Regions from separate parts of the Methylocystis sp. Uni0008 genome, predicted to be linked through region 1. Evidence: predicted binding sites of a transcription regulator. Region 1 holds the regulator's gene; each other region holds the start of a gene.

The links. Region 1 encodes PhoB, which activates phosphate uptake and scavenging genes when phosphate is short. Its sites were predicted from a motif close to TGTCATNNANCTGTCAT; they were not measured.
Region 2: AC0X69_RS19430 (OprO/OprP family phosphate-selective porin) is a predicted target of PhoB. The motif match lies at 2,396-2,412, and genes of this name have one in related genera.
Region 3: AC0X69_RS04380 (PstS family phosphate ABC transporter substrate-binding protein) is a predicted target of PhoB. The motif match lies at 2,285-2,301, and genes of this name have one in related genera.
Region 4: AC0X69_RS18100 (YdcH family protein) is a predicted target of PhoB. The motif match lies at 3,108-3,124, and genes of this name have one in related genera.

The regions. Positions count from the first base shown of each region.
Region 1 is NZ_CM166370.1:2,513,467-2,520,902, forward strand. It holds gene AC0X69_RS12525 (ATP-binding protein) at 1-150, shown strand, start outside; gene pstS (phosphate ABC transporter substrate-binding protein PstS) at 300-1,346, shown strand; gene pstC (phosphate ABC transporter permease subunit PstC) at 1,581-2,498, shown strand; gene pstA (phosphate ABC transporter permease PstA) at 2,510-3,352, shown strand; gene pstB (phosphate ABC transporter ATP-binding protein PstB) at 3,349-4,134, shown strand; gene phoU (phosphate signaling complex protein PhoU) at 4,158-4,874, shown strand; gene phoB (phosphate regulon transcriptional regulator PhoB) at 4,871-5,614, shown strand; gene AC0X69_RS12560 (GcrA family cell cycle regulator) at 5,632-6,150, opposite strand; gene AC0X69_RS12565 (aspartate aminotransferase family protein) at 6,564-7,436, shown strand, end outside.
Region 2 is NZ_CM166370.1:3,922,413-3,929,848, forward strand. It holds gene AC0X69_RS19420 (porin) at 1-919, shown strand, start outside; gene AC0X69_RS19425 (tetratricopeptide repeat protein) at 1,007-1,720, shown strand; gene AC0X69_RS19430 (OprO/OprP family phosphate-selective porin) at 2,473-4,434, shown strand; gene AC0X69_RS19435 (OprO/OprP family phosphate-selective porin) at 4,609-6,471, shown strand; gene AC0X69_RS19440 (DUF2093 domain-containing protein) at 6,668-6,886, shown strand; gene lpxK (tetraacyldisaccharide 4'-kinase) at 6,887-7,436, opposite strand, start outside.
Region 3 is NZ_CM166370.1:874,557-881,992, forward strand. It holds gene sseA (3-mercaptopyruvate sulfurtransferase) at 1-122, shown strand, start outside; gene AC0X69_RS04370 (P-II family nitrogen regulator) at 305-643, shown strand; gene glnA (type I glutamate--ammonia ligase) at 754-2,163, shown strand; gene AC0X69_RS04380 (PstS family phosphate ABC transporter substrate-binding protein) at 2,443-3,417, shown strand; gene AC0X69_RS04385 (class I SAM-dependent methyltransferase) at 3,454-4,329, opposite strand; gene AC0X69_RS04390 (extensin family protein) at 4,525-5,067, opposite strand; gene AC0X69_RS04395 (polyhydroxyalkanoic acid system family protein) at 5,342-5,695, shown strand; gene AC0X69_RS04400 (class I SAM-dependent methyltransferase) at 5,670-6,365, opposite strand; gene AC0X69_RS04405 (prephenate/arogenate dehydrogenase family protein) at 6,401-7,324, opposite strand; gene hisC (histidinol-phosphate transaminase) at 7,317-7,436, opposite strand, start outside.
Region 4 is NZ_CM166370.1:3,651,012-3,658,447, forward strand. It holds gene AC0X69_RS18085 (cation:proton antiporter) at 1-950, shown strand, start outside; gene AC0X69_RS18090 (YdcH family protein) at 989-1,207, opposite strand; gene AC0X69_RS18095 (protein adenylyltransferase SelO) at 1,307-2,725, opposite strand; gene AC0X69_RS18100 (YdcH family protein) at 2,835-3,014, opposite strand; tRNA gene AC0X69_RS18105 (tRNA-Val) at 3,267-3,341, shown strand; gene AC0X69_RS18110 (class I SAM-dependent methyltransferase) at 3,545-4,165, shown strand; gene AC0X69_RS18115 (hypothetical protein) at 4,254-4,481, shown strand; gene AC0X69_RS18120 (hypothetical protein) at 4,590-4,880, shown strand; gene AC0X69_RS18125 (GCG_CRPN prefix-to-repeats domain-containing protein) at 5,023-5,241, shown strand; gene AC0X69_RS18130 (hypothetical protein) at 5,383-5,661, shown strand; gene AC0X69_RS18135 (hypothetical protein) at 5,713-5,919, opposite strand; gene pdxR (MocR-like pyridoxine biosynthesis transcription factor PdxR) at 6,159-7,436, shown strand, end outside.

The DNA.
Region 1 (7,436 bases):
GCGGGGAAGAGCCGCGCGAAAGGCGGCACCGGACTCGGACTGGCGATCGTCAAGCATATCGTGCTTCGCCACCGCGGCCGGCTCGGCATCGAGTCCGCGCTTGGGGAGGGGACGCTGTTTCGCGTCATCCTGCCTGCCAGCGATGAGTGATTTGTAAATATCTGATTTTATATAGTAATATATGTCATCAAACTGTAATCTTTCTGTCACAAAAACCTATTGTCGGATGGATAGTTTCCCGCTGGCGATGACGCAGGGCGACATCGCCAGTCAGTTCTCGAGCGAAAGAGACCCTTCAAATGATCTCGACGATTTTCAGGCGCGGCGCTGGCGCAGCGCTCGCCCTCGCCGCTATGGTCGGCGTGGCGACGGCGCTGGACATTTCCGGCGCCGGCGCGACCTTCCCTTATCCGATCTACGCCAAATGGGCCGAGGCTTATAAGAAGGAGACCGGCAACGGACTGAATTATCAGTCGATCGGCTCCGGCGGCGGCATCAAGCAGATCAAGGCGCGCACGGTGACCTTCGGCGCCACCGACCAGCCGCTGAAGCCCGAGGAGCTGCAGTCCGCGGGTCTCATCCAGTGGCCGCAGGTGATCGGCGGCATCGTTCCGGTCATCAACCACCCGGGCATGTCCGGCGGCGAACTCACGCTCGACGGCGACACGCTCGCCAAAATCTTCCTGGGCGAAATCGTCAAATGGGACGACCCGGCGATCAAGAAGCTCAATCCGAAGGTGAAGCTTTCCTCGGAGGCCATCGTCGTCGTTCATCGCTCGGACGGATCCGGCACGACCTTCAACTTCACCAATTACCTGTCGAAGGTTTCGCCCGACTGGCAGTCGAAAGTCGGCGCCAACACCTCGGTCGAATGGCCCGTCGGCATCGGCGCGAAGGGCAATGAGGGCGTCGCGAACAACGTCGCCAACACCAAGGGCTCCGTCGGCTATGTCGAATACGCCTACGCCAAGCAGAACAAGCTGACCCACACCAAAATGGTCAACAAGGACGGCAAGGTCGTCGCGCCGAGCATGGATACGTTCCAGGCGGCCGCGGCGGGCGCGGACTGGGCTCATGCCGAGGGATTCTATGAAATCCTGACCAACGAGCCTGGCGCGAAGGCCTGGCCGATCACCGCAGCGACCTTTATCCTTCTCCCCAAGGAGCCCAAGGATGAAGCGGCCGCGGCGGAGGCCATGAAGTTCTTCTCCTGGGCCTTCGCTCATGGCGGGAAGATGGCCGAAGAGCTCGATTACATTCCGATGCCGAAAACGGTCGTCGAGCTGATCAAAAAGACCTGGACGGGCGTCAAGGGACCAAGCGGCAAACCGCTGTCGTCGCTGTGACGCGGCCCGATTGACGACATTGGCGATCCGACGGCCGCTTGGCGCGGCAGTCGGATCAATGAGCGCCAATGCTCGGGAGCGGCGGTGGGAGTTGAGCGGATGTACTCGATCGAGCCGAGCCGGCGCAGCGCGAATGGAACCGGCGAGGAGGCGGGTTCGGAAATGTCGGAAATAGTCTTGCAGCAGGCGTCGTCAACGTCAGTCGCCCCCGATCGAACGCGCGTCCTCGGACGAATGGCGCTCGCGGACAAAACTTTCCGCGAAGTGACGCGCGCCGCGGCGGTGATCGTCCTTCTGATCCTGGGCGGCGTGATCGTTTCGCTCGTATACGGCTCGCTGCCGGCGATGCAGGCCTTCGGCTTCGGCTTCCTGATTTCGCAGTCATGGAATCCGGTCACCGAAAATTTCGGCGCGGCGGCCCCGATCTACGGCACGGTCATGACGTCGATCATCGCCATGCTGATCGCCGTTCCCGTCGGCCTCGGCATTGCGGTCTTTCTCACCGAGCTTTGCCCGCACGTTATGCGCCGTCCGATCGGCACGGCGATCGAGTTGCTCGCCGGGATTCCCTCGATCATCTATGGCATCTGGGGCCTTTTCGTTCTGGCGCCTTTTCTCCAGTCGCATGTTCAGCCCGCGCTGATCGCGGCCTTTGGCGACATCCCCGTTTTTTCCACGCTGTTTGCCGGCCCGCCTTACGGCATCGGCCTGCTTACGGCGGGCTTCATTCTCGCGATCATGGTGTTGCCCTTCGTCGCGTCGATTTCGCGCGACGTCTTCGAGACGGTGCCGCCGGTGTTGAAAGAAGCGGCGACCGGCATCGGCTGCACGACGTGGGAAGTGATGCGCTACGTCGTGATGCCTTATACGCGCGTCGGCGTGATCGGCGGCGTCATGCTTGGACTGGGACGCGCGCTCGGCGAGACGATGGCGGTCACTTTCGTCATCGGCAACGCGCACAAGATTTCCGGATCGCTGCTCGCGCCCGGCACGACGATCTCGGCGACCATCGCCAATGAGTTCACCGAGGCGGTCGGCGATCTCTACACGTCGGCGCTGATCGAACTCGGCCTCATCCTCTTCTTCATCACCTTCGTCGTTCTGGCGATTGCGCGTTACATGCTGATGCGCATCGAACAGAAGTCCGCATAGGGAGGCGCTCCATGTCGCTTTATGCATCCAGACGCAACGCCAACTCGATCGCGACAACGCTCTGCTGGGCGGCGGCGCTTTTCGGACTGACGTGGCTGCTCCTGATCCTTATGGCGCTTCTCTATGAAGGATTTCGCGGCCTCTCGCCTGCGGTCTTCACCGAGATGACGCCGCCGCCTGGCAGCGACGGCGGTCTGCTCAACGCCATCGTCGGTTCGCTCATCATGACGGCGATCGGCGTTGGCGTCGGCACGCCGCTCGGCATGCTCGCAGGCACCTATATGGCCGAATATGGCCGCTATTCGAAGCTCACCACCGTCGTGCGCTTCATCAACGACATCCTGCTCAGCGCGCCGTCGATCGTCATCGGCCTTTTCGTCTACACGATCCTCGTGCACCCGATGGGTCACTTCTCGGCGATCTCCGGCGCCGTGGCCTTGGCGCTTCTGGTCATCCCCGTCGTTCTGCGAACGACGGAGGACATGCTGCTGCTCGTGCCCGGCTCGATGCGGGAGGCCGCTTCGGCGCTCGGCGCGCCGCGCGCGCATGTCGTCGCCAGCGTCGCCTATCGGGCCGCCAAGGCGGGCATGATCACCGGCGTGCTGCTCGCCGTCGCGCGCGTCTCCGGCGAGACTGCGCCCCTTCTTTTCACGGCGCTGAATAATCAGTTCTGGAGCACCAATCTGGCGGCGCCGATGGCGAGCCTGCCGGTCGTCATCTTCCAGTTCGCGCTCTCGCCCTACAAAGACTGGCAGCAACTCGCCTGGACCGGCGCGCTGCTGATCACCGTCGCAGTTCTCGCCCTGTCGATCGCCGCGCGCTCCCTGAGCGCCGGCCGGAGGAAATCGAAATGAACGCCGCCGTCCAAGCCCCCAAAGAGCCGCCGACGAAAATCTCGGTCCGCAGCCTCGATTTCTATTACGGCGCGGATCGTTCGCTCAAGAATATCAGCCTGCCGCTGCGCGCAAACAAGGTGACGGCCTTCATCGGACCTTCAGGCTGCGGCAAGTCGACGTTGCTGCGCGTGTTGAACCGGATGTACGACCTCTATCCGGGTCAGCGAGCCGAAGGGGAAGTGCTGCTCGACGGCGAGAACATTCTCGACCCGGCGATCGACCTCAACGCCCTGCGCTCGCGGGTCGGCATGATCTTTCAGAAACCGACGCCTTTCCCGATGTCGATCTATGAGAACATCGCCTTCGGCATTCGGCTTTACGAGAAGCTGTCGCGCGCCGATCTCGACGCGCGCGTCGAAGCGGCGCTGCGCGGTGCCGCCCTCTGGGACGAGGTGAAGGACAAGCTCCACGCGAGCGGTCTCGGCCTCTCGGGCGGGCAGCAGCAGCGACTCTGCATCGCCCGCAGCGTCGCCGTGCAGCCGGAAGTCATTCTGTTCGATGAGCCCTGTTCGGCGCTCGATCCGATCTCGACGGCGAAAGTCGAGGAGCTGATCGAAGAGCTCACCAGCCGCTACACGATCGCGATCGTCACACACAACATGCAGCAGGCGGTGCGCGTCTCCGATTACACCGCCTTCATGTACCTCGGCGAACTCGTCGAATTCGGCGAGACGGACGACGTGTTCAACAAGCCCAAGGAAAAGCGGACGCTCGACTACATCACGGGCCGTTTTGGCTGAACCAGCATTCGAGGACGGCGCTCATGAGCGATCACATTGTAAAATCCTACGACCGGGACCTTGAGGCGCTCGGACGCCGCATCGCTGAAATGGGCGGCGTCGCGGAAAAAATGTTGGCGGAGGCGATGGACGCGCTCTCCAACTTCGACGTCGACCTCGCCCATCGGGTCGTCTCCAGCGATCCGCGGCTCGACGCGCTCCAGCGCGAAATCGAGGAGAACGCGATCCTCACCATCGCGCGGCGACAGCCCCTGGCGGTCGATCTGCGCGAATGCATCGCGGCAATCCGGATCTCCGGCGATATCGAACGCGTCGGCGACCTCGCCAAGAACATCGCCAAGCGCACGCTCAAGATCGTGTCGGAGGCGCGGGTGCCGCGCGCCATCGTCGGACTCAAGTCGATGCATGAAGTCGCCGCGATGCAGCTCAAGGACGCGCTCGACGCCTACGCCCTGCGCGACATCCAGCGCGCGCGCGCGGTGTGGCAGAACGATTCCGATCTCGATGCGCTGGAAGACTCGGTGTTCCGCGATCTTCTCACCTTCATGATGGAGGACCCGCGCAACATCTCCTTCTGCACGCATCTGCTGTTCTGCTCAAAAAATCTGGAGCGGATCGGCGATCACACGACCAACATCTCGGAGACGGTCGTCTATGTCGTCACCGGCGAGCCGATGCCCACCGAGCGGCCGAAATCGCGCGTTCCCGATTTCGGGCTCAAGGATGAGGCGACGCAATGAACGAAGCGACGTCCGTGATGCCGCGCAGCGGCAAAAGCGATCGCGCGCCGCGTATCCTCGTCGTCGAGGACGAGACCTCGCTCGCGACGCTGCTCGTCTATAATCTCGAGGCCGAAGGTTACCAGGTCGAGCATGTCGACAATGGCGATGAAGCCGAGCTGCGGCTCGCCGAGTCGCCGCCTGACCTTGTCATTCTCGACTGGATGCTGCCAGGCGTTTCAGGTCTCGAAATCTGCCGGCGTCTTCGCGCGCGCGACAGCGCCAAGGATATGCCGGTGATCATGCTCACCGCGCGCGGCGAGGAAGGCGAGCGCGTGCGCGGCCTTTCTGTCGGCGCGGACGATTACGTCGTCAAGCCGTTCTCGACGCCGGAGCTCATGGCTCGGGTGCGCGCGCTGCTGCGCCGGGCGCGACCCGAACGCGTCGCCTCCAGGCTGACGCTTGGCGACATCGACCTCGACCGCGACACCCGCCGCGTGCGGCGCTCCGGCCGCGAAATTCATCTTGGTCCGACCGAGTTCCGGCTGCTCGAATATTTCATGGAGAAGCCGGGTCGCGTCTTCACCCGCGCGCAGCTGCTCGACAGCGTCTGGGGCATGTCGGCGGAGATTGACGAGCGCACGGTCGACGTCCACGTCGGGCGGTTGCGCAAGGCCCTGATCCGCGGCCGCGAGAAGGATCCGATCCGCACCGTGCGCGGCGCCGGTTATTCCTTCGACGAAACTTTCGGACACGAGTGACGGGCCGCGGCGCCCGATTATGCGTAACGCTGCGCGCGGAGCTGATCGCGCGCGCGGCGGCGATCCTGGGCCGGCTGATAGGCGACGCGCGCGTGATAGGCGCAGTAAGGTCCGCCGCCGATCGTCGACTTGCCGCCGCAGAAGCGGAACTCCGGCGACGTGGGGTCGCCCATCGGCCAGCGGCACATGGATTCTCGCAGCTCCATGAGCGTGACGCGCTCGGAGATGGGGATCACCACCTCTTCCTCGCGCGCAAGCCGCGGCGCAGCCAACACGTGCGGCGCGAAAGCGAGCGCCAGATTGCCGTGCGACGAGACGCCGTTCATGCGCGGCTGCGTCTGACGCGGGGCCTTGGCGACGCGCGGACGTTGTGCGTTCGCCGTCTTGGCGCGCTCGGCGAGTCCGAGGCGATGGATCTTTCCGATCACGGCGTTGCGCGTGATGCCTGGTCCGAGTTCAGCCGCCACTTGGCTGGCGCTCAGGCCGTCGCTCCAAAGCTTGCGGAGCAGTTCGACGCGTTCGTCGGTCCATGACATTAGGCTTCTCCATTCTTTCGGGTCGCGCGCGGATCGGAGTTTCTTCCGAGCAACGCAGGCCTGAAGCCCAGCGGCGATGTGACGCGCATCAACACTCGAGAGAACGCGCCCAAACAAACGACGCGGGCGCCGACTAGAAACTTTCTGTTTACTTTGAATCACGCGCGAGTCGCGCTGGCAAGCGCGCGCTCGCGTTCTCAACAGCCTTTCGCCCGGACTGTTGCCCGCAGGACTCACCCTTTCGGCCTGCGCGACGCCGAGCATCGACGCCAATGACCGAACGGCGTCATTGATTTGACCGCATCGGGCGGCGCGCTTAAAATCCGTCCTGAACTGCCGCCCTTAAAAGGGCGGCGCTTTGTTTTTCGAGCTTCCTCTGGCGGGGCCAGCGACGGAAGCATGGAGCAGGGCTTTTGACGTCAGCGCTTTATCCGACCTATCCGCGCGCCGATCTCGCCTTCAAACATGGAGAAGGCGCCTGGCTGATCGCGGAAAACGGGGACCGCTATCTCGACTTCAGCGCGGGCGTCGCGGTGCTGTCGCTCGGCCACAACCATCCGCATCTCGTCGAGACTCTGAAGCGCGCGGCCGAAGAACCCTGGCACGTCTCCAATCTTTTTCGTATCCCGCAGGCTGAGCGCCTCGCCGAGCGGCTCTGCGACGCCACTTTCGCCGATCTGGTCTTTTTCACCAATTCCGGCGCGGAGGCGGTGGAATGCGCGATCAAGACGGCGCGTCGATTCCATGCGGCCAATGGCCAGCCGGAGCGATATCGGCTGATCACCGTCGAAGGCGCCTTCCATGGCCGGACGCTCGCGACCATCGCCGCCGGCGGCAATGCGAAATATCTCGAAGGGTTCGGACCGCCGGTCGAAGGCTTCGATCAGGTCCCCTTCGGCGATTACGACGCCGTCGAGGCGGCGGTCACTGAGGAAACGGCGGGCGTGCTGCTCGAGCCTATTCAGGGAGAGGGCGGCCTGCGCGTCTTTGCGCCCTCGTTTCTGGCGCGGTTGCGGGCGCTCTGCGACGCGCGCGGGCTGCTGCTCGTGGTCGATGAGGTCCAATGCGGCGTCGGCCGCACCGGCAGATTCCTCGCCTGCGACCACGCGGGCGTCGCGCCCGACATCGCAGCGCTGGCCAAGGGGCTGGGCGGCGGATTCCCGCTCGGCGCCTGCCTTGCGACGCGCGAGGCGGCCAAGGGCATGACGCCGGGCGCGCATGGATCCACCTTCGGCGGCAATCCGCTGGCGACGGCGGTCGGCGGCGCGGTGCTCGACGTCGTGCTT
Region 2 (7,436 bases), 1.4 Mb from region 1:
GCTCGACCGCGCCGACGCCATCAACACCTGCTGCAAGGACGAACGCGACATTGGGCTGTTCTTCTACTATACGCCGAAGGAAATGCGGCATCTCTTCCGCGACCTCGTGAAGAACAACCTCAAAGGCACGGGCGATTACGGCATGGTCGCCTTTGGCGTCTACAACGGACAAGGCGCCAACCGCATCGAGCTCAACAAGGGCACGCATCTCGTCGCGCGCTTCACCTACCCTTACGTCTTCGAAAACGGCCAGGTGGTCGAAGCGAGCATCCAGGGCTACACGGGACGCTTCGTGCCTTACACGGCAGCGATCCGGCCCTCGCTGGGCATGGCGACGAACTGGGCGGGCTTCATTCCGCTGAACACGCCATACACCAACATCGGATCCGGCTTCGTTCCTTATGTGAACGGGGCCGGATGGAACAACGTCGGAAACTATCAGCTGGGCGTCTATGGCGCGTTCAACGGTTGGGGACCGGCCGTGGCGAATGGCGGGCAGGGCATTCGCGACTCGCGCGTCGCGATCACTGGCGTCATCTATCCGCAGCCCTTCGGCCTTCGCGCTGAATGGAACTGGGGCGTCGGGCCGCAGCTCAATGGAACGCAGACCGCGATCGAGGCGAGAAGGCTGAACGGCGGCTATGTCGAAGCCTCCTACAAATATGAGGACAAGGACTTCGGCACCGGCGTCTATTTCCCCTTCGTGAAATGGCAATACTATAACGGCGGGTTCAAATTCGATAACAACGCGCCGAACGGCCGTGTGAACGAATGGGACGTCGGCGTCGAGTATCAGCCCTTGCCGGAGCTCGAATTCACGGCGATCTACTCTCACATGGACCGCACCAACACGGTTGCGGCGCCCTATCGGCAATTCCAGGCTGACCTGCTCAGAATGCAGCTGCAGTGGAACTACTGATCAATTTGGTCAGGCCGTGATCTCGTCGAAAGCCTCCGGTTCGCGCCGGGGGCTTTCGCGCGTCTTGATTTTGCTGAAGGAGCCCGAATGACTAAGCCCGTGGCCACGATCGCGTTCTCCATCCTGCTCGCTTGGGCCGCGCCGGTCCGCGCTGACGATTATGAGACCGCGATGGGCGCAACGCGACGCGGCGATTACGCCAGCGCCTTCAAACTGCTCAAGCCGCTTGCCGAGAAAGGCGACGCGCGCGCGGAGGGAGACCTCGGCGCGATGTATCTCACAGGCAAGGGGATCGCCGCCGATCCCAAGGCGGCCATCAAATGGCTTCGCGCCGCCGCCGATCATGGAAACGCCTCCGCACAGTTCAATCTCGGCACGATGTATCTCGAAGGACAGGTCGTCATGAGGGACTACAAGGAGGCGATGAAATGGAATCTGCTCGCGGCGGATCAGGGACTGGCCGCCGCGCAGATGAATATCGCCTCAATGTATTATGACGGCGCCGGCGTTGCGCAGGACTACAAGGAAGCCGCCAAATGGCTGCGGCTGGCCGCCGAGCAGGGCGACGCCGACGCCCAGTTGAATCTCGGCAACATGTATGTCGCCGGACAGGGCGTCGAACGCGATCTGCTGCACGGCTACATGTGGACGCAGCTCGCGACGGAGACGCTCGCAATGAGCGTCGCCGAGAAGAAATCGATCCGCGACATGTCGGCGAAATCCTTGTCGCCCGAGCAGATCGCCAAGGCTCAAGCCATGATCGCTCGGTGCAAGGACTCGAAATTCAAGAACTGCGACTGAGCCCTCGGCAACGCTCCGGCTGACGGAGCGTCACCGCTCTCTGGATCTTTCATCGATTTATTTCAGTCGTTCGCTGTCAGGCTCGCAGGCTTCGCTCCTGCGAGCGGCTGATCGACGAGGGTTGTTTCAGCCCCGTTCAGCCAAGTCCGCCACCACGCCCCTTCGGCGATAAGCTTTGCGCCCGTTCTTCGGCAGTGGACGGCGGGCTGGATCCACGGCCGGCAGGTGAGAAGCCTGCTCCTGTTTCGGTCGCTTCGCGAAACCTCTTTGTCATTTGCGCTCCCTCCCACAAGGGGAGGGAGGCGTTCGTTGCGCGGCGACGCAGCGTCGCTCGCTCAACCCGGGCGGGATCTTTGCAGGCCCGTGTTGCTGCAGTTTGTCCAAAAAGTATAGTTTTATTTCCGGATTGTTTTTATCATGTATACAACAGAAATAATGTTTATGGATTGTTTCCAATTTAGTACGATTTGGCGCCTGTACTGAGTCTGTCACAAAACGTATAAGATACAGTGTGCACTATATGACATGCATGCTATTAAGTAGAAATCCGTACCGTTTAAAGAAGCTCAATATTGGTTTTAGTACTTATATATGTGCGTATCTGTGTTGCACGTCAGCAACATAATTCAGAAATACGTGACTTGGATCAACGGATGACTGCATTGATACTTCAATTGTCACGGATGTGTCATTTAGGGAGGGCCATAAGTCGCGCGCTGCATTCCGAAACTAACCAAGCGCGAGGCTGGGACATGGCGACTACTCCGATCTATCAATCACTTGCTTTGGCGACGGCGGGAACATTGCTCGCGGCTACCGGCGCTGGCGCGACCGACAGCGCCACTGAGGCGCGACTGCGCATGTTGGAAGCGGAGATCGCCAGACTTCGTCCGCTAGAAGCGGAGGTCGCGAAACTTCGTCACGAGGCGCATGGCGCGAAGGCGCAGGCGAAAATCGCGACGAATGTCGCCAACGCCGCCACCGCGGCGGCGGTGAAAGGCCCGCCGGGTCCGCCGCCGCCGCCCCCGGTCTTCGTCAGTTTGAAAAGCGGCCTTCTGGTCGAGACCGAGGACAAGGCCTTCGCCTTCAAGGTCGGCGGCCGCCTCTTTGTCGATGGCGGCGGCACAATTGGCTCACCCGGCAATGGCTGGCAGGGGAATGTTGGTTTTGGCCAGGCGCGACTGGAGGCCGAAGGGAGGCTGAGGCCTTGGTTCTACAAGCTTCAATTCGATTTCGCGAATTCCACAACGCAGCTTTGGAATACAAATCTGCCTAATGCGAACACCCTCACGGGTCTCGCGTTCTGGTCGCGAAACTACGTAACCGACCGCAATTTTCTCTGGGGCGGATGGCGCGACGCCTACCTTGGCCTGCAAGACCCCCGCTTGTCGCATCCGTTGCTCGCCGAGCCGGTCTATTTCAAGATCGGCAGCCAGTACGAGTCATTCAGCTTGGAGGCCTTGGCTTCCTCGAAATATCGCGACACGATCGAACGGCCGCTCGCGGTCGATGCAATCGCCCCCTTCCGTCACATTGGCGTGGCCGCTGGCCTGATCGGCAAAGACAATTGGACGGCTCACTTCGGTCTTTATTCGCTGAGCTTCCAGGATCTCAACGCGCGTCCGGTGAACACATCGTCCGGAAACGTGGGCGTTTTAGCGCCAGCCTATAATGGCTTTGGCGTGAGAAACGCCAATTGGTATCAACCCTGGGGAGGCGGCGCCTATTGGGAAACCACCGGCCGCGTAACCTGGGCGCCGATCTTGGACGAGCATCGGCTTGTGCATTTAGGCGTCGCCGGCAGCTACCATCAGCCCAACAACGCGACAGCCTACAGCGACGATCGCAACTCGGCCCCGGGCAATCGGCTCGGATCCGAAGCCAATATCCTTGGAACCACCTTCCTCGGAACCACGGATCTTTCGTGCGGCCGGTTCGCTCAGCCCGCGGCCTTCGTGACGCCTGCAGTGACCTTCAACCAGTATAACGCCGCCGGCAACTGCATCAAGGACATCGAGAAGATCGACCTTGAAACTGCATTCTCCTACGAGAACTTCTTCGTTCAGGGCGAGTGGCTCATGGCGAACTATAACAGGAACACATCCGCCGCTCAGCAGTTCGCGCTGGCCCAACTCAATCAGCTGGGCGCCGCTTCGCCAACGCAAGGCTTGTTTCTGTCTCCGGGCAATTCCAACTACGTCGCCAGCGGAGGATATGTGCAGGGCGAGTGGTGGATCACGGGAGAAGAGAAAGCTCAGTCCTACGATCTGAAAGACAAGAACGGCGTGACCTTCGGCCAGCTGAAGATCAAGGATCCCTTCTCCAGGGGAGGCTGGGGCGCCTGGGGTCTCGTCGGACGCTGGAGCGTTCTCAACCTGAACAACGGTCCGTATCAGGGCGCGTCGCTCTACAACAACCTGCTGGTCGCCAATAACGCTTTCGGCTTGTTCGGGGGGCCCCTGCCGGGAACTCCCGCACAGATCGCCAATGCGACACTCTTGCAGAACGTCATCGCAAATTCCGGCGTCTATGGCGGCTACCAACAAAACGTGACGGCGGGCATAAACTGGTATCCGGATAACGGCTTCGCCTTCCAGTTCAACGCCACTCATGTGCTGTCTCTGAAGTCGCCGTTGAACTGGAATCCTCAGTCCTCCTATGAGGGCGGCTCCCATCCGACGTTCCTCGAAATGCGGGCGAAGGTCTATTTCTAGCCCTCGCGACTCGAGCAATTCTCCGCGCCCCATTTGGGGCGCGGACGCCTTTGCATCAGAGGGGTGAGAAGGGCGCTAACTATTCGTTAAGGTTAACGCCGCACCCTCTCCGCCAAACGCAAAAGGAATCGCGAGGCGGACTTGGCAATTCGGCGGGCGAAGGAAGCACTCGCCGTGGCGACGGTTGGGGCCTTGCTCTCGACAGGCGCCGGCGCGTCCGAGAGCGCGATCGAGGCGCGACTGCGCATGCTGGAAGCGGAAATCGCCAGGCTTCGACCGCTCGAAGCCGAGGTCGCCAAGCTTCGTCAGGAAGCGCGCCAGGCGAAGCCGCCGTCGCGAAGTTCAAGCGCGAAGAGCCGTTCACAGCAAAGCGAAACGAATGTCGCCAATGCTGCAGTGTCCAAAGGGTCTTCAGACACGCCGCCACGGCCGCCGGTGTTCGTCAGCTTCAGGAACGGGCTTTTCGTCGAGACCGAAGACAAGGCGTATAGCTTTAAGGTCGGCGGCCGCATCATCATCGACGGCGGCGGCATCGCTCTGCCGCTCAACGGTTTCGACAATCAGGTCGGCGGCCGCCAGCTCCGGCTCGAGGTCGAAGGCAAGGCCGCGCAGATCTACTTCTACAAGCTGCAATATGACTTTACCGGCACAAGCCAGATAACCGGCGTCAATCACGTCTATGGCGGCATTCGCGACGCCTATTTCGGCATCCAGAGCCCGCTGTTCACGCTGCCCTTCGCGAAGGATCCGGCCTACATCATGGTCGGCAGCATGTTCGAGCCGTTCAGCGTCGAGGCGATCAATTCCTCGAAATACCGCGACTTCATCGAACGTTCGCTCGCCGTCGACACCTTCCAGCCTGATCGTCATATCGGCCTTGCCATGGGCGCATATGGCGACGACTGGACCTTCAAGGGCGGCATATTCAGCACCAGCTTCGGCGACGCGAGCCTCAATCCCGCGCGCGGCTATCCGGCGACCTGGGGCATTCCACGACTCTACATTCCGAACGCGGGCGGCGGCGGTCCTTTCCAGTCCAACACCACCTGGTTTCAAGCCACCGGAGGCGGGCAGTATTTCGACCTCACCGGCCGCCTGACCTACGCGCCGATCCACGACGAGCATGATCTTCTTCACGTCGGAGTCTCCGGCCGCTATCACCAGCCAAACGACTCCACGGCGGCGAACAACGACCGGGTCCTTGCGCTCGGCAACCGCATCAGATCGGAAGCGAATATCCTCGGCCAGGGACTCATCGGCACGCCGGATCTCTCCTGCGGAACGATCGTGGGGCCGATCCCGCAAAACATCTTCAACAGCTCCGCCTTCGCCGGCAAATGCACGAAGAGCGTCGAATCCTTCGGCATTGAGTTCGCGGCGTCACATGGGCCGTTCGGCATCCAGGCGGAATATTTCGGCGCCCTTTACAACCGCGATCAGAACGCGATCAACCGCGCGACTTATCTGACGGCGGCTTCGGCGGCGACGGGCGTCATTCCCGTCAACGGTTCTCTGGTTCCGTTCAATCCCGGAGGACGGTCGGCTTATTTCGACGGCTATTACATCCAGGGCACCTATTGGATCACCGGCGAGGAACGCGCGCAGTCCTATGACATAAAGGACAAGAACGGCGCGACCTTCAATCAGCTCAAGATCAAGAATCCGCTCAGCAAGGGCGGCTGGGGCGCCTGGGGCTTGGCCGCTCGCTTCAGCTCCGTCGACCTCAACAACGGACCCTACAACGGAAACACCCTTTACAACCTGCTGGCGCTCACGACCTTCGTCACGCCAAATCCATTCGCCCGGACCTACATCGCCAACGCCGGGATCAACGGCGGCCGTCAGCAGAATCTTACGATCGGCGTCAATTGGTACCCGGACGTGGGCATCGCATTCCAGGCGAACTGGACGCGCGTGATGAACATCGTCTCGCCATTGAACCTCTACAACGGCGGTCCACTGCCCATGCTTCTCGGCGCCAATTATACCGGCGCGCATCCCAATCTGTTCGAGGTCCGCGCCAAGGTCTATTGGTGAGCAGAACCTGCGCCTTGAGGATGTGGCCGGGCGCGAGTCTCGGCGGGCGTTTCCTTGCACGCGCCCGGATGCTATATGCTGTAGATCTGATCCTGCCGGAAGGGAGCGTTCGAGTTCGTCGATGCGGTCGCTCGTAACGACGCTCAGGCGCCTGATGGCGCGTCCGTTCCCGCGGCGCTATGGCTTGAGAACGCGCATGAACCGCTATGACCGGCAGCCTCAGCCTGCTGACGAGGCCGTCGTCGAATATCTCGATGGCGAGTATCGTGTGCGCAAGCCAGGCGCCTATGTGCGTTGCGCTGTCACCGGCGAGCCGATCCCGCTCGAGGATCTGCGCTACTGGAACGTCGATTTGCAGGAGCCCTACAGTGGCCCGCACGCCAAGCTGATGCGTCTTGGCGTAAAGAAGCCCTGATCAACGGCCGAAGCGGCTGGCTGCGGCGTCGCCTCCCGTAACCGCTTGGAGCGCCTCCTCCAGAAGGACGGCGTCGTCGAACGTCAGCGTGACGGGCAGCGTGTGAACGCCGAGCGTCGCGAGCTGATCGCCCATCCGCGCGGCGTCCTTTTCCGTCGTGACGAGCCGTGCGCCATGCTGCTGCCGCAGCTTCGATAGCGTCGCATAATCGCTCTGTGTGAATCGGCGGTGATCGCCGAACGCGACTCGCGCCGCGATCTTTGCGCCGCACGCCTCCAGCAGGCTGAAGAATTTCTCGGGCCGGGCGATGGCGGCGAAGGCGATGATTCGCGCGCCTTTCAGCGCATCGGCGGCGTTCGGGTCAGGCGCAAAACGCGCGCCGATGACATGCTTGTTGGCGCACGCGGCGATATCGCGTCCTGCAGCGCCATCGCCGACGATGACCAGCATGTCCGCCGCCGCAAGCTGCGCGCCGAGCGGCGCCCGCAAAGGCCCGGCAGGGATGCAGCGGCCGTTGCCCGCGCCATAGTCCGAGTCGACGGCGATGATC
Region 3 (7,436 bases), 1.6 Mb from region 1:
TCATCAGCCTGGCGGTCGCCGCCGCTGGCCGTTCGCCCGCTGCAGTGTACGACGGCTCCTGGTCGGAATGGGGCGCACGGGAAGATCTGCCCGCGGTTGTGGACGATCGCAGCGACGCCTAGATTTTGAGCGTATCGCTCGAAAGATGCGCATACAGTATATTCGATAGGCGCCGGACGACAGTTTGGCGCCAGAACTTTGGCCATGGCGCGACCAACGCGGCAATGTTAGAAGCTCGGCGGCTCTCAGCCGAGCCAAAGTCGCTAGCGGGCCGGGGCTTAAGCTAAGCGCGCGGGGAAATTTGATGAAAAAGGTCGAGGCGATCATCAAGCCGTTCAAGCTCGATGAAGTGAAGGAAGCGCTGCAGGCGGCGGGACTCCAGGGTATCACGGTCACTGAAGCCAAGGGCTTTGGCCGCCAGAAGGGCCACACCGAGCTCTACCGCGGCGCTGAGTATGTCGTTGATTTTCTACCAAAAGTTAAGATCGAGATCGTTCTCGCGGACGACGCCGTGGAGCGCGCCGTCGAAGCCATTCGCACCGCCGCGCAAACGGGCCGCATCGGCGATGGCAAGATTTTTGTTTCCAACGTCGAAGGCGCGATCCGCATCCGCACCGGCGAGACCGGCGCGGACGCCATCTAGCACTGAGCCCCCGCCACATGAGCTTTCTAGCCAACATCTTCAGACGCTCTGCCGCGCCCAATACGAAAACGGCTAAACAGCATGATCAGCAAAGAGAGGCATCAAACCACATGACGACGGCCAAGGACGTACTCAAGCAGATCAAGGATAATGACGTTAAATACGTCGACTTCCGTTTCACCGACCCGCGCGGCAAATGGCAGCATGTGACGTTCGACGTTTCGATTGTCGATGAAGAGGCTTTGACCGAAGGCATCATGTTCGACGGCTCGTCGATCGCCGGCTGGAAAGCGATCAATGAATCGGACATGACGCTGCTTCCTGATCTGAGCTCCGTCGCGCTCGACCCGTTCTTCGCAGCGTCGACGCTGTCGATTGTCTGCGACGTCATGGAGCCCTCGACGGGCCAGCCCTACAACCGCGATCCGCGCGGCATCGCCAAGAAGGCGATGGCCCATATCAAAACCGCCGGGGTGGGCGACACCGCCTTTTTCGGTCCGGAAGCCGAATTCTTCGTTTTCGACGACGTGCGCTTCTCCGTCGAGCCTTACGACACCGGCTTCTCGCTCGATTCGACCGAGCTGCCCTCCAACACCGGCACGGCCTATGAGGGCGGCAACCTCGGCCACCGCGTGCGCACCAAGGGCGGCTATTTCCCGGTGCCGCCTGTCGATTCGGCGCAGGACATGCGCGGCGAGATGCTCGCCGCCATGGCGGCCATGGGCGTCAAGGTCGAAAAGCACCACCACGAGGTCGCGTCGGCGCAGCACGAACTCGGTCTGAAGTTCGAAACGCTCGTCACCGTCGCCGATCATCTGCAGATCTATAAATACGCCATCCACCAGGTGGCGCATTCCTATGGCAAGTCGGCGACCTTCATGCCGAAGCCGGTCTACGGCGACAACGGTTCGGGCATGCACGTCCATCAGTCGATCTGGAAGGACGGCAAGCCGGTCTTCGCGGGCGACAAATACGCCGGCCTCTCTCAGGAGTGCCTGTGGTACATCGGCGGCATCATCAAGCACGCCAAGTCGCTGAACGCCTTCACCAACCCGTCGACCAACTCCTATAAGCGTCTGGTCCCGGGCTATGAGGCGCCGGTGCTGCTCGCCTATTCGTCGCGCAATCGCTCGGCGTCGTGCCGCATCCCCTTCAGCTCCAGCCCGAAGGCGAAACGCGTTGAGGTCCGCTTCCCCGATCCGACGGCGAACCCCTATCTCGCCTTCGCGGCCATGCTGATGGCCGGCCTCGACGGCATCGCCAACAAGATCGATCCGGGCGGACCGGCCGACAAGGATCTCTACGACCTGCCCCCGGAAGAGTTGAAGGCGATCCCCACGGTCTGCGGCAGCCTGCGCGAAGCGCTCGACAGTCTCAAAGCCGACAACGCCTATCTGACCGCCGGCGGCGTCTTCGACAAGGACTTCATCGACTCCTACATCGAGCTCAAGATGCAGGACGTGATGCGCTTCGAGATGACGCCGCATCCGGTCGAGTTCGACATGTATTACTCCTACTGACGTAGGAGGCGGCCGTTTCGGCCGTCGACATCGGATATGATCCGGGAGGCGATCCATCGCCTCCCGGATTTTTTTTGCGCATTTCATCGAGCTGCGTATCGCGCCGCCGCTGTCGCACAGGCGTCATGCGCCTGTCATTCCGCCGAGCGAAATTGCGGCAAAACCAAGTACGACTTGCTGAACGCTCGCCGTGCGGCGCCTTTCGAGCTGCTCCCGTCGGCGCACGCTTCCCATGGCGAGTTCGTTCGGCCGCAATGATTGACGCTACGGAGAGACACCATGAAATTGCGCGCCTTGTTCGCCGCCGTCGCCGCCGTCGCGGTTCTGACCGCCGGCGCGGCCGCGCTCGATATGGAGCTTTCTCCCTACAAAGCGGTCGGCGATCTTTCTGGAACGCTCAAGTCCGTCGGCTCCGACACCATGCTTCATGAGATGGAGCTGTGGGCCGAGGGATTCCGCTCGATTTACCCGAACGTCGCAATCGAAATCGAGGGCAAGGGGTCCAACACCGCGCCGCCGGCGCTGCTCTCGGGCGCAGCCCAGCTGGGTCCCATGTCGCGACAGATGACGCCGGACGAGATCGGCGCCTTCGAGACCAAATTCGGCTACAAGCCGACGGCGGTTCTCGTCGCCATTGACGCTCTGGCGATCTATGTCCACAAGGACAATCCGCTGCAATGCGTCAGCATGGAGCAGTTGGAGCGGGTCTTCGCCGCCGACCCCAAGAGCGGCGGCGGAAGAAGCATACGCACCTGGGGAGAACTCGGTCTGACCGGCGAATGGGCGGCGAAACCCATCGCGATGTACAGCCGCAACACGCTCTCCGGCACCTACAAATTTTTCAAACAGAACGTGTTGAGCGGCGGCGACTTCAAGGACGACATCAACATGCAGGCCGGATCCGAGGCGGTCGTGAGCGCCGTCGGCGCCGACAAATTCGCGATCGGCTATTCCGGCATCGGCTACAAGACCAGCGCCGTGCGCGCCGTTCCCGTGGGAGCCGTCGGCAAAGGCTGCTACGACGCCTCCTTCGACAACACCTATTCTCGAAAATATCCGCTGGCGCGCGGCCTCTATGTCTACCTGCTGAAGGATCCCAAGAGGCCGATGGATACGTTGAGCGGCGAATTCGTCAAATACGTCCTTTCGAGAGACGGCCAGACGCAGGCGAAGAAAGGCGGCTATTACCCGATCACCCGCAACATCCGTGAACACGAATTGACGCGGCTCGGCCTTCTCGCGTCAGCGAGGTGAACGCCAGCACGCTGAATCGCGTATCCGATCGCCAGCTCAGGGCTCCAGCGTGACGAGCCTGCCTTCGTCAGTCTCGACATGGACATAACGGGGCCCAAAAGACCTATAGCGACCGCTCGCGATCGTCACAAACTCGCATAGCGGCAGTTCCGCCGCGTCTTCCGCGGGACGAGAGATATAGAGATCGGCGTGGTAGAGGCCTTCCCCCTCCAAGCCATGCGTGTCTTTCCCGAGCGCCGCAAGCGTCTGCAACGTATGTTCGAATTCGTCCCGGTTGCGGAAACGCCGCTGTATGAAGGTTGCTCCGTCCAAGTGCTCCGTGACGTAACCAAAGTCGCTCAGCGCCTGTGCGACGCCGTCAAAGGGGAACATGCGCAGCACGAAGGAGATCACCCATGGTCGGCGCTTCGCCTGCGCGAGCAGCTTGCGGAAAGTCGTCTCTCCCAGGTAGCCGATACAGCCGGTCGAAAGAATGACGTCCGCGCGAGAAACGATGCGCGCGGCGTCTGCGTGCAACTCGCTTTCCTCAAGATCGGCGACGACGCCATCCTGGAGCAGACCGACGCTCGTGGCGTAACGGATCGCGGGCTCGGAGACGTCAAGACCGATGAAGCTCGCCAGGCCGCGATCCGGCCACGCCGCAAAATAGTTGGCGTCAAGCCTCAGCAGATCGTCCGAGGATAATTCCACCAGTTCGCGTCGGGCGTATCGACGCCTCAACGTATCGAAGGTGAGTGGGAATCGATGCACTGCGGCGTTGATGCCGTAAGAACAACCGACGTCGAGAACGATGGGCTTGTTCCCGCCCGAAGCCTTCGCTGCGAGCACCTGCCGAATGACAGGCTCAGCGACGTCAGGGATCATGTAGTCTAAGCCGCCCAGAACAGAATAGTAGGATCTGGGGTCATCCATGATGTAGATTTCGTCGAAGTTCGCCTTGGCCATATTGATCTGGCCATAGTCGTCGATCACGATTCCACGCCTCCCTTGTCATCCATCCGGAGCGACGACGCTGCACTTTAGAGGCGTGTCCGCCGGCGCGCTGGGTTCATCGTGTGGCTAAGCGACACCTTAGCGCTTCGCTGCAGAAAATTCTATGTTTTTCGGCTATTGGCAGATTCGATAAGCGCCATTCGATCCATGCCGCTCAATATCGAAATGCAGATGACTCGCGTGATAGGGATCTGATCCAGGCCCAAGCACGGTAGTGAACCAGCCGCATGCGGCCGATCTCAGGGCTTTGACGTAAGCCGCCGACTGAGGATCAGGCTGCGAGTCGACCGCTACTTTACGCCCGTTCGAGAAAACAAAAGCGCCAACGTCGAGTGCGAGTCCCTTGCCGTGCGCGCTGAGCTTGGCTGCGGGATCCTGATTGCGGCCGCGGCATTCGTAGCCGGGTCCAGTGTCGATCGACGCCAGCGATCCGTCCAATGTTCCGGCGCCGAGCGGCGCGAGCAGATTTTTGGTGAAATCCGAAAACTTCAGCGCGAAGGCGCAACTGAGCATCGGCTTCGCATTGAGCATAACCTGCCGCTTGCCGACAGTGATGGCGACGAGACGAACGGGACCGTTGATCGCGCAACCATTCAGTCCCCCGAGAGGCGCTTCGACTGTCTCGAAAACGACTTCCGCCGCGCGCAGATTCGTCATGCAGTCCAAGTCGGGCTGCGCGTCGACTTGCGGCGGTTTCGCGTCCGACGGAGGCTTTGGTTGGGGAGCGGCTTCGTGAAAATCGGGTCTTCGCGGAGGCGACGGCGCCTCAAGCGCCGCCGCGCGATTCGCCGGCGCGCTCAAACTGGAAATGAGCGCAACCTCGACTGCCCTGTGCACCAGCCATCGAGAGATCAACGTCGCCCCGCCTTTAGCCGCGCCATTCTTCTCTTCGGGCGTTAGGGCGCCTACATTGGGACCAGTGGAGGAAGCCATGTCGAACGCCATTACCGTCACCGTTCCGCACGATCTCGGCGTCGAAAAGGCGAAAGCCCGCGTCTCCGAACAGCTGACCATGATGCAGCGCGAATATATCGACAAGGTCGCGCATTCCGAGGTGACCTGGGCTGGCGACGTCGCGACGGTTCACGTGAGGGCGCTCGGACAGGCGGCGTCGGCGCAGATCACGGTGTTGAAGGACCTGCTACGCATCGACGTTCAGCTTCCGTGGCTGCTCGCCGCACTGGCCGGCAAGGTGCAGCAGGTCATCGCCCGTAACGCCAACGACGCCTTGCGCATCGGTCACGAGCCGAAAGACGATTCTAGCGGCGCGCGTAAAACACCGTGAAGCGATGGCGTTTCCAGCCTATGTCCGCATAGCGGAAGCCCGCCTCCTTGAGCCAGGCGATCTGGTCGGCGAAGGTCGCGCTGCGATCGAGTTCGGCGCGCTTTCTGGCCGCCGAGAAATCCTCGTCGCCGACGCCTGACCGTTTGACGTCCGCCTCCCAGCGGCGCTGATACGCGTCCTCGATTTCACTCGTCGCGCCAAGCGACTGGTCGGCGTTGACGAAGACGCCGCCGGGCCGCAGCGCATCATGGATCCTTTGGAAGAGGCGGCGCTTCGCCTCATGCTCGAGATGGTGGATGGACAGCGCCGAAACGACGGCGTCGAGCGGCCCTGCAAGCGGCGCGGCCACATAGTCGGCGAGCGACAGGCGCACGCGCGCGCCGTAAATGGCCAGCCGTTCTCGCGCGGCGTCGAGCATCTTCGGCGCCGAATCGACGCCTTCGACCCGCGCGCCCGGAAAGCGTGCGAGAATCATCTCCGACAAAAGTCCGGTGCCGACGCCAAGGTCGACGCATCGGAACTCGCCGGCTCCAACGGTCTCTTCGAGAAGGTCGAGCGCTGTCCCGTAGAAGGCGTCGAAATGCGGAATGAGTTTGCGTCGCAGCGCGTCATAGCCTGGAACGGCGTTTTCGAACGCAGCGCGCACGGCGTCGGAATGCGGTTCGGTCATAGGTCGTCCAGCATCGCCCGCGGCGGTGAAGCGGCTCAGCGCCCTTCCGCTCGCCTTCCGAAGTCGGGCGCAGACGTGTCCTGGCCCTGTTCGATGATCGAGCGGCGAATTTCGCGCGTGCGCGAGAAAAACTCCAGCAGCCCCTGCCCGTCGCCGCGCCTGATCATCCGCTGCAGCGCGCTTAAATCCTCATTGAACCGCCCGAGCATCTGCAGAACGGCGTCCCGATTGGCGAGAAAAATATCGCGCCACATGATCGGGTCAGACGCCGCGATGCGCGTGAAATCGCGAAAGCCGGAGGCCGAGAATTTGATGACCTCGGAACGCGTCTCATCGCCGAAATCATCCGCCGTGCCGACGATGTTGTAGGCGATGAGATGCGGCAGGTGGCTCGTGAGCGCGAGCACCGCGTCATGATGCGCGACGCTCATCGTCTCGACATTGGCGCCCAGACGCTTCCAGAACTCTGTGAGCTTTCCCACGGCCACGTCGTCGGCGTTCTCAGGCGGGGTGAGAATGCACCAGCGATTCTGGAACAGGGTGGCGAATCCTGCGTCGGGTCCGGAGAACTCCGTGCCCGCGATCGGATGCGCGGGAATGAAGCGCGCTGGCTCGGGAAGATGCGGCGTCATCTGCGCGACGACTGCGCCCTTCACCGAGCCGACATCGGAAACGAGGGCGCCTTTTTGAAGATGCGGCGCAATGGCCTGCGCGACCTCGCCGCATGCGCCGACCGGCGTGCACACGATGACGAGATCGGCGCCGGCGAGCGCCTGCGCATGATCCTGCGTCGCGAGATCGGCGAGGCCGAGTTCGCCGGCGCGGCGGACGATCTGCGGCGATGCGTCCATCACGGCGATGCGCCGCGCCGCGCCGAACTGACGCGCGGCGCGCGCGATCGACGACCCGATGAGCCCGACGCCGATCAGCGCAAGGCGTTCGCAAACGACGTCAGCCATGGACGCCTGCTCGCGCGTCTTGCGGCGCCCCGGCGCTCTGCATGAATTCTGCAAGCGCGTCGACGACGCGTTCATTCGCCTCCTGCGCGCCGACTGTGAGCCGCAGAAACTG
Region 4 (7,436 bases), 1.1 Mb from region 1:
CAGGAATCGGAACGGTCATTTCTGCGGCGGTCGTCGCGGTGGCCATGACGACGCTGCTCGACTGGCCTCCATACTCCGCGATGCTTTTTGGCGCGCTGATTGCCGCGACGGATCCGGTCGCGATCATCGCGATGTTCAAGGACAACAGGATCAAAGGCCGGATGCGGCTGCTGGTCGAGAGCGAGAGCCTGCTCAACGACGGCGCTGCGGCGGTGCTCTTCGTCATGGCGCTCGCCTTCGTGCAGAGCGGCGGCGCCAACCAGAGCGGCGTGGAGACCGCCGTAACTCTCGTGAAAGTCGTATTTGGCGGCGTGGCCGTCGGGGCCTTGTTCGGCGGGGCGGCCATCCTTGCGTCGCTGCGCACCTCCGAACATCTGATCGAAGCGACGCTGACGACCATCGCGGCGTTCGGCTCCTTTCTGATCGCCGAACATCTCCATGTCTCCGGCGTTCTGGCGACGGTGACGGCCGGCCTCGTCATGGGCAATCTCGGGCTCCTGAGCGAACAGGAAGGCGGCTACATCAGCCTCAAGGGGCGTGAATTCGTTCTGTCCTTCTGGGATTTCGCGGCCTTCGTGGCCAATTCCATGGTGTTTCTGCTGATCGGCGCGGATGTGGCGTCGACTCCTTTCGGCGCCGTAGGGGCGACGGCGTTGGCGGTGGCGATCGCCACGGTTCTTTGCGCGCGCGCCATCGTCGTCTATCCGCTGAGTTCGTTGTTCCTCGCTTCGCGATGGAAGATCTCGTTTCGCGAGCAGCATGTTCTCTGGTGGGGCGGCTTGCGCGGCGCCTTGGCGCTGGCTCTGGCGCTGTCATTGCCAGGCGATCTGCCGCAACGCGACGAGATACTCGCCGTCACTTTCGCCGTGGTTGGCTTCTCGATCGTGGTTCAGGGCCTGACGATGCCGCTGCTGCTGCGCGCGCTCGGCTTCCTGCCGGCTCGGTCCTGACCTGCGCGCGTCGAGCGGCGGCGCGCGAGGCCCAGCAGCTACGCGATAATGTCGGGCGTGAGCTGGTCTTCGAGATAGGCGATGCGGTCGCGCAGCAGCAGCTTGCGTTTCTTCAGCCGCTGAATCTGCAGCTGATCGGCGACGCCGACCGCGAGCAGCGCGTCGATCGCGGTCTCGAGATCGTGGTGCTCCAGCCGAAGTCGTTCGACCTCCGCGCGGATGGCTCCCTTATCGATCTCGCTCGGCGTTTCATTCATTGAAGATCGTCCTCGAACGCCACTGAACGCTCGGGAATCGGTTGCGCGCGCGCGCAATTATCCCGCCTCGGCCGGGAGGCGTTCAAGCGAATTGCTCCATCAGGATTCATAAGCGTTCCGCATCTCCCCGATTGCGTCGATTTTGGCGTAGAGCGGCGCCCAGTCGTCGCGTTCGGCGATCGCCGCCCAGAGCGCCTCGACCTCATCGATCAGCATCGTGCAGGGCGCGGCGCGCTGGAAATAGGGGTGATGGAGGCGCGCATTCGCAGACGGCCTATGCTGCGCCAGAGCGGCGCGCAAGGCCGCGAATGCCTCCCCCTGATAATGGCTCGCAGACGGGCTGCGCGCGGCGCGCTCGTTGGAGGCGAGGCCGCCGCGCCAATCGAAGAAGGTCTGTTCGAATGGAGCCTTCGTCGTTGTCAGAAAATCGACGAAGGCTTTGGCCAGCGCGGCATCGGCGTCATCGCCCGCCGAAGCAAGTCCGAGTCGATTGAGCAGCGCCGCCCGGAATTCCTGCTGTATGCGGCCTGGGAAAGTCGCGAGGACCGTCTCGGCGGCTTTCAACCCGGTGAGGTGGATCAGGCATTCCGCAAGGCGGGAGAGATTCCAGCCGAGCGCGCCGGGCTGGCGGCCAAAGGCGTAAAGACCGATCTCGTCGAAATAGGCGGCGGTGAAGGTCGGATCATAGACCGGCGCGAAACGCCACGGACCGTAGTCGAAGCTTTCGCCGGTGACGTTGATGTTGTCGGAATTCAACACGCCGTGCACGAAGCCGGACGCCATATAGCCCGCGCCGAGCTCGGCGACGCGCGCGACCACCTGTTCGAGAAAGGCGAGCGCTCTGTCCGGCGCCGGCAGATCGGCGATGGCGGGGAAGTAATGGCTGCAGACGTGGTCGAGCAGCCTGTCGATCGCCGCGGAATCATTGTGGAAGGCGAGGCGCTGAAACGTGCCGATGCGGATATGCGAATGCGACAGCCGCACCAGCACGCTCGAGCGGGTGGGCGAAGGTTCGTCGCCGCGCATAAGCGCCTCGCCGGTCTCGATCAGGCTGAAGGTCTTCGAGGTGTCGACCCCGAGCGCCTCCAGCATTTCGGTCGCCAGAATCTCGCGAACCCCGCCCTTGAGCGTCAGCCGCCCGTCGCCGCGTCGCGACCAGGGCGTCTGGCCGCTGCCTTTCGTGCCCAAGTCGAGCAGGCGGCCGTCCTTGACGTCCCGCAATTGCGCGAAAAGGAAGCCGCGGCCGTCGCCGAGATCGGCATTGTACACGCGGAACTGATGCCCGTGATAACGCAGCGCTAAAGGGTGGGCGAAGCCGCCGGGCAATGGTGAGAAGCGCCCGAAATGCTCGATCCACTCCGAGTCGCTCAGACCGTCGAGCCCGACCCGCGCGGCCCAGCGCTGGTTGCGGTAGCGTAGCCGATGCTCAGGGAAGGTCGCGGGTTCGACGCGATCGAAGAACGGCTCGCCGAGACCTTCGTGCAGGGTCTCGGCGCGGTAAAGCTCGGTGACTGGCATAAGGATGAAGTCTCGCAAATCGCGCGCCGCGGCGACTGCCTAAAAAATAAGGCGGAGATCTCTCTCCGCCCATGGCGTGAAGCAGTAGAATGTGAGCCAGCCGGAAACGCTAATGTCGCGTCTCGCTGATCGACAGTTTGGCGAGCTCGTCCTTGATCTGCAATTTCTTGCGCTTAAGTTCCGCGATCTTCAATTCGTCCGCTTGGGGATGCAGCTGTTCCTGCTCGATCTCCTTTTTGAGCGCTTCGTGGCGGCGCTGGAGTTCGACGATATGACCCTGCAAGGACATGCGAAACCTCCTTAACTTCTCTCCGCTTGACCAGCGGGAGCGGCGTTAAGTCTGCCACAAAGCAGGCTCGCCGCAAGACTTGAAATCGCGCAACGTCACAAATCTTTTACGCACGCAAGCTGCGGCTTTTACCAAATCTCAATCCTTTCCGAGGCTTGCGCTCAAGGCTGAGCGCGAACGTCGCAGCCAAAGCCCGCTTGCGCGCCGTCTCGTTCGCCATTATAGACGGGCGCTCCGGCCGATCCGGCTTGGGGGCGCGTAGCTCAGCGGGAGAGCACTACGTTGACATCGTAGGGGTCACAGGTTCAATCCCTGTCGCGCCCACCATTGTGCAAGCGCAGCGGCCACTCGCCGCTCGGTTTTCGCCGCCGACTTTAGCGCCGCGCACGCTACTTTCTTCAGGCAAGGTGGTTGAAACGCGATTCCGAGCGTTGCCGGTGGCGTGATCTGCGCCCTGCTGATTCCTGACAGCCTAAGCATGGGCGTTCAGCGACGATGCCGCTGAATACGTCCGACACAGCGGGGTGGCGATGACGACTTCGCGACAGGCGCATTGGGACAACATTTACACGACCAAGCGCGAGGCCGAAGTCAGCTGGTTCGAAGAAATTCCCAAGGAGTCTCTCGAGCTGCTCCAGCTTGTGGGCGCACGACCGTCATCGGCCATCATAGACGTTGGCGGTGGCGCGTCCCGGCTTGTCGACAGCCTTGTCGCGAAGGGCTTCCAGGACATTACCGTCCTGGACCTGTCGGCCGCGGCTCTTGATACAGCGCGAGTCCGGCTCGGCGCCAAGGGCGACAAGGTGAAGTGGATTGTCGCCGATGCGACGGAATGGCGGCCGGCAGAACTCTATGACATTTGGCACGATCGCGCCGCGTTTCACTTCCTGACCACTGAAAGCGAGCAGCGCGCTTATCTTCGCCGGCTCAAACAAGCGCTCAAGCCAGGCGGCTATGTCATCATTGGCACATTTGCGCCCGAGGGCCCCGACAGGTGCAGCGGTCTCCCGGTGGCGCGACACAGCGCCGGAACGCTCGCCGCCATTCTTGGCGCCGACTTCGCGCTCGTCGACAGTCGCCGGCACGAGCATGATACGCCCTGGCATGCGGCGCAGAAGTTTCAGTTCAGCACATTCCGGCGCTCGTCGTGACGCAGTCGCCAAAATTGTGCTTTTAAATTCAGCGTATTGTGGGAACTACGCAGAAGCCCGTTGGTTTAAACGTCGGGAGGACAGCGACATGCTCCCGAAGAGACGAATTGACGACGATCCAGCCTCTCGCGCGGTTCTTCGGGAAGTGGGAATAGCGCTGCGGCTGTCTTTCGAGGCCGTCACTCGCGAGCCGGTTCCTGAACAAATGGCCATGCTGCTCCTGCGGCTTGCTTTGGCTGAGTCGCTGCGGCTGGCCGCCGAAGAGGATCAGGCCGAGGGAGCAGGCCCTGACGGTCACAATGAGGCGGAGCGTTAGGCGCGGCTGAAGTTTGGCGCGCCCATCGCTCTCCCGCGATCGCTTGACCCGCCCGGCGGATGCGCCATCTCAGAGTTTCCGCTTGTCTTCAGCTGCTGGGGCGCGCGCATGAGGAAGCGTCTGGTCGTCCTCGCATTGCTCGGCCTCGCCTTCGCCAGCGGCGCGGTCCAGTCGAAGGATCAGCAAAAGGCGTCCAAGAAGCCGCCTAAAAGCTGTTTCCCGATTCTTCGGATTCCGCCGGGCGATCCGACGCCTCCGGATGGACCCATTCCTTACTCCGTCTGGTACTACACGCTTTACGATCAGTTCTGCCAGGGTAAGTCGGAAGATAAGTGCATCTGGGCGTGTGCGAAAAAGCCCGCCGACAAGAGCGGCGGCGAAAAGAAGGACGGAGACTAGCGGGTCGCTCGAAACCGAGTTGTCCTCGGGCGTTCTTAACCGCATTCCTCGCCGACCGTGGCTCTCCGGATCAATCGGCGATAGCCTCCGGCGCGCCAGGGTCGACTGACCGGCTGGCGATTAGCTCGAAGGACTGCTCCTTATGACCTATAAAAAATTGCTGGGCGCAGCGGCGCTCAGCGCGAGCCTTGCGTTCTCTTTCGTCCCCGAGGCGGACGCCATGCCGATCCAGGCGCCCGACAATTCACAGAGTTCTCTTCATCTCGTTTACGGGGGCTGCGGTCCTTACGGTCACAGAGGACCCTGGGGCGGATGTCGCCGCGGCGGTCAATGGAGTGGGCGGCCGTATTGGCGCCGCTAGTGAGCGTCACCCGGTGAATATTCGCCCGCTTGTCGGGCGCTAAAACAGAGATTGGCGTTTCGCTCCGCCAATCTTGTTTTCTTCTCGTTTGATCGCCGCGCTGCAGGCGCTCGCCGAAATCTGGCGAAAGCGGAGGAGACCATGGATCTGCCTGCCATTGACCCGCTGATCGGGGCTGGCGTCGCCGCCTCGACCGCGATTACCGACGCCGTCTACGTATTCTTCAACGCCGCCGTGTCGGAGCGCCGGCGCGTGGCCGCCGCGAGCTGGAGCAGCGTCTGGTATCTTCTCTCCGCCTTCGCGGTGATCAGTTACACGTCAAACTGGGCATATGTGGCGTTTGCGGCGGTAGGCGCGTGGATCGGCGGCTTCCTGTCGATCACGGCGCTGAATTACCTTGTGCCTCTCCGCAAGACCTAGGATTTCGGCGCAAAAAAAACGCCGCTTACGCGGCGCTAGAGGAGGATTGCTTCAGTCGCGAACGACGGCTTGATTCGGATCCTGGCTCAACAGCATTGGCAGTCGCTTGCTGGAGGCGCTGGCGACGCTCATCTCCTGCTTGCTGCTGTGAGCGACTCCACGCGCTTTTTGCTCGTGGTTGACATTCGTGGCGAGGCCCAGGGCGAGAAATCCGACCCAAAACGCCACCGGCACGATGCGCGAATTCGAAAACGGCATTTTGGCTCCCCTCGTTTGCTCTAGCGCCTCTAGCGGACGACTGGAGCTTTTCCCAAGCTGCGTCCAAATAAAAGCGCCAGGGACGAGGAACCTCATGGCGCCAGCATAAAACCTTTCTCGCTCTGGCTGCCGGGCTGGACGGCAAAGCCTGTGAAATTTGGCGCCAATGCTTACATTTTCAGTGGACCTATGCGGCATGGCCGGAAGCGCATTAGCTTGCGCCCAGGGAGATTGCAGCGATGACCTTTATGACCACGGATCGGACCACGCCCGTTGTGAAAAGCGGGCATGTTCAACTCTCGATCATTCTGGCGGACTCGGAGAAGACCACTCTGCAGAACCAGATCTTCGACCAGATCCGCTCGATGATCCTCAATGGCCAGCTGAAGGGAGACGATCCCATGCCGACCACGCGCGAGCTGAGCAGCCAGCTCGGCGTCTCGCGCAATACGGCCGTTCTGGCTTATGAGCGGCTGATCGCCGAAGGCTATATCCGCACGAAGCCCTATGTGGGCACCTTCGTCGCGCCGGATCTGCCGGATACGGCGTTTCTTTCCGCCGACCATCGCGCGCCGCAGGCGGAAGAGCAGGGCGCTGCGGAAGATGTTCCGCCGCCGTGCGGATCGTTGCGCACCCATCGTCTCGCCGACCCGGAACGCCGCCGTCTCGCCGCCGACTTCTGGGTTGGCCGGCCCGACGCGCGTTCCTTTCCGCTCAAGGTCTGGTCGCATCACATCAAGAATCGCCTGAAAGCAGTCGGCTCCAATCTCACGAGCTACAGTGACGCCGCGGGATTGATGGAGCTGCGGCGCGCCGTCGCCAAACATCTTGCGCCGGCGCGGGGCATCGTCGCCGAGCCGGATCAGATCATCATCGTCGGCGGCTGCCAGGACGGCTTCAATCTCGTCGGCCGTTTGCTCGTCACGCCGGGCTCGACCGCCGTCATCGAGTCGCCCTGCTATCAGGGCGCGGCCTTCGTGCTGGAAAGCCTTGGGGCGAAGCTGCATCCCGTGCCGGTCGATCAGGACGGGCTTGACGTGTCGCAGCTGCCGAAGACGAAAGGCGCCGTCGCCTATGTCACGCCATCGCATCAATATCCGATCGGCGTGACCATGAGCCTGCAGCGACGGCTCGAGCTGCTTGCCTGGGCGACGCAATATGACGCCTACATCATGGAAGACGATTACGACAGCGACTTCCGATTCGTCGGTTCGCCGCTGACGGCGCTCAAGGGCTTGGATCGCAACGAGCGCGTCATCTATCTCGGCACCTTCTCGAAATGCATGGGTCCGGGCCTGCGCCTCGGCTATGTCGTGCTGCCGCGCCGTCTCGCCGAAGCCGGACGGCGGATGAAAATGCTGATGAACAATGGCCAGAGCTGGCTCGAACAGGCCGCGATGGCGGATTTCATGTCGAGCGGCGAATTCGGGCGCCATCTGCGACGCATCCGCCAGCTCTATCGCGATCGGCGCGACGCCTTGCTCGGCGCGCTGCGCAATCACTTCGGCGATTGCGAG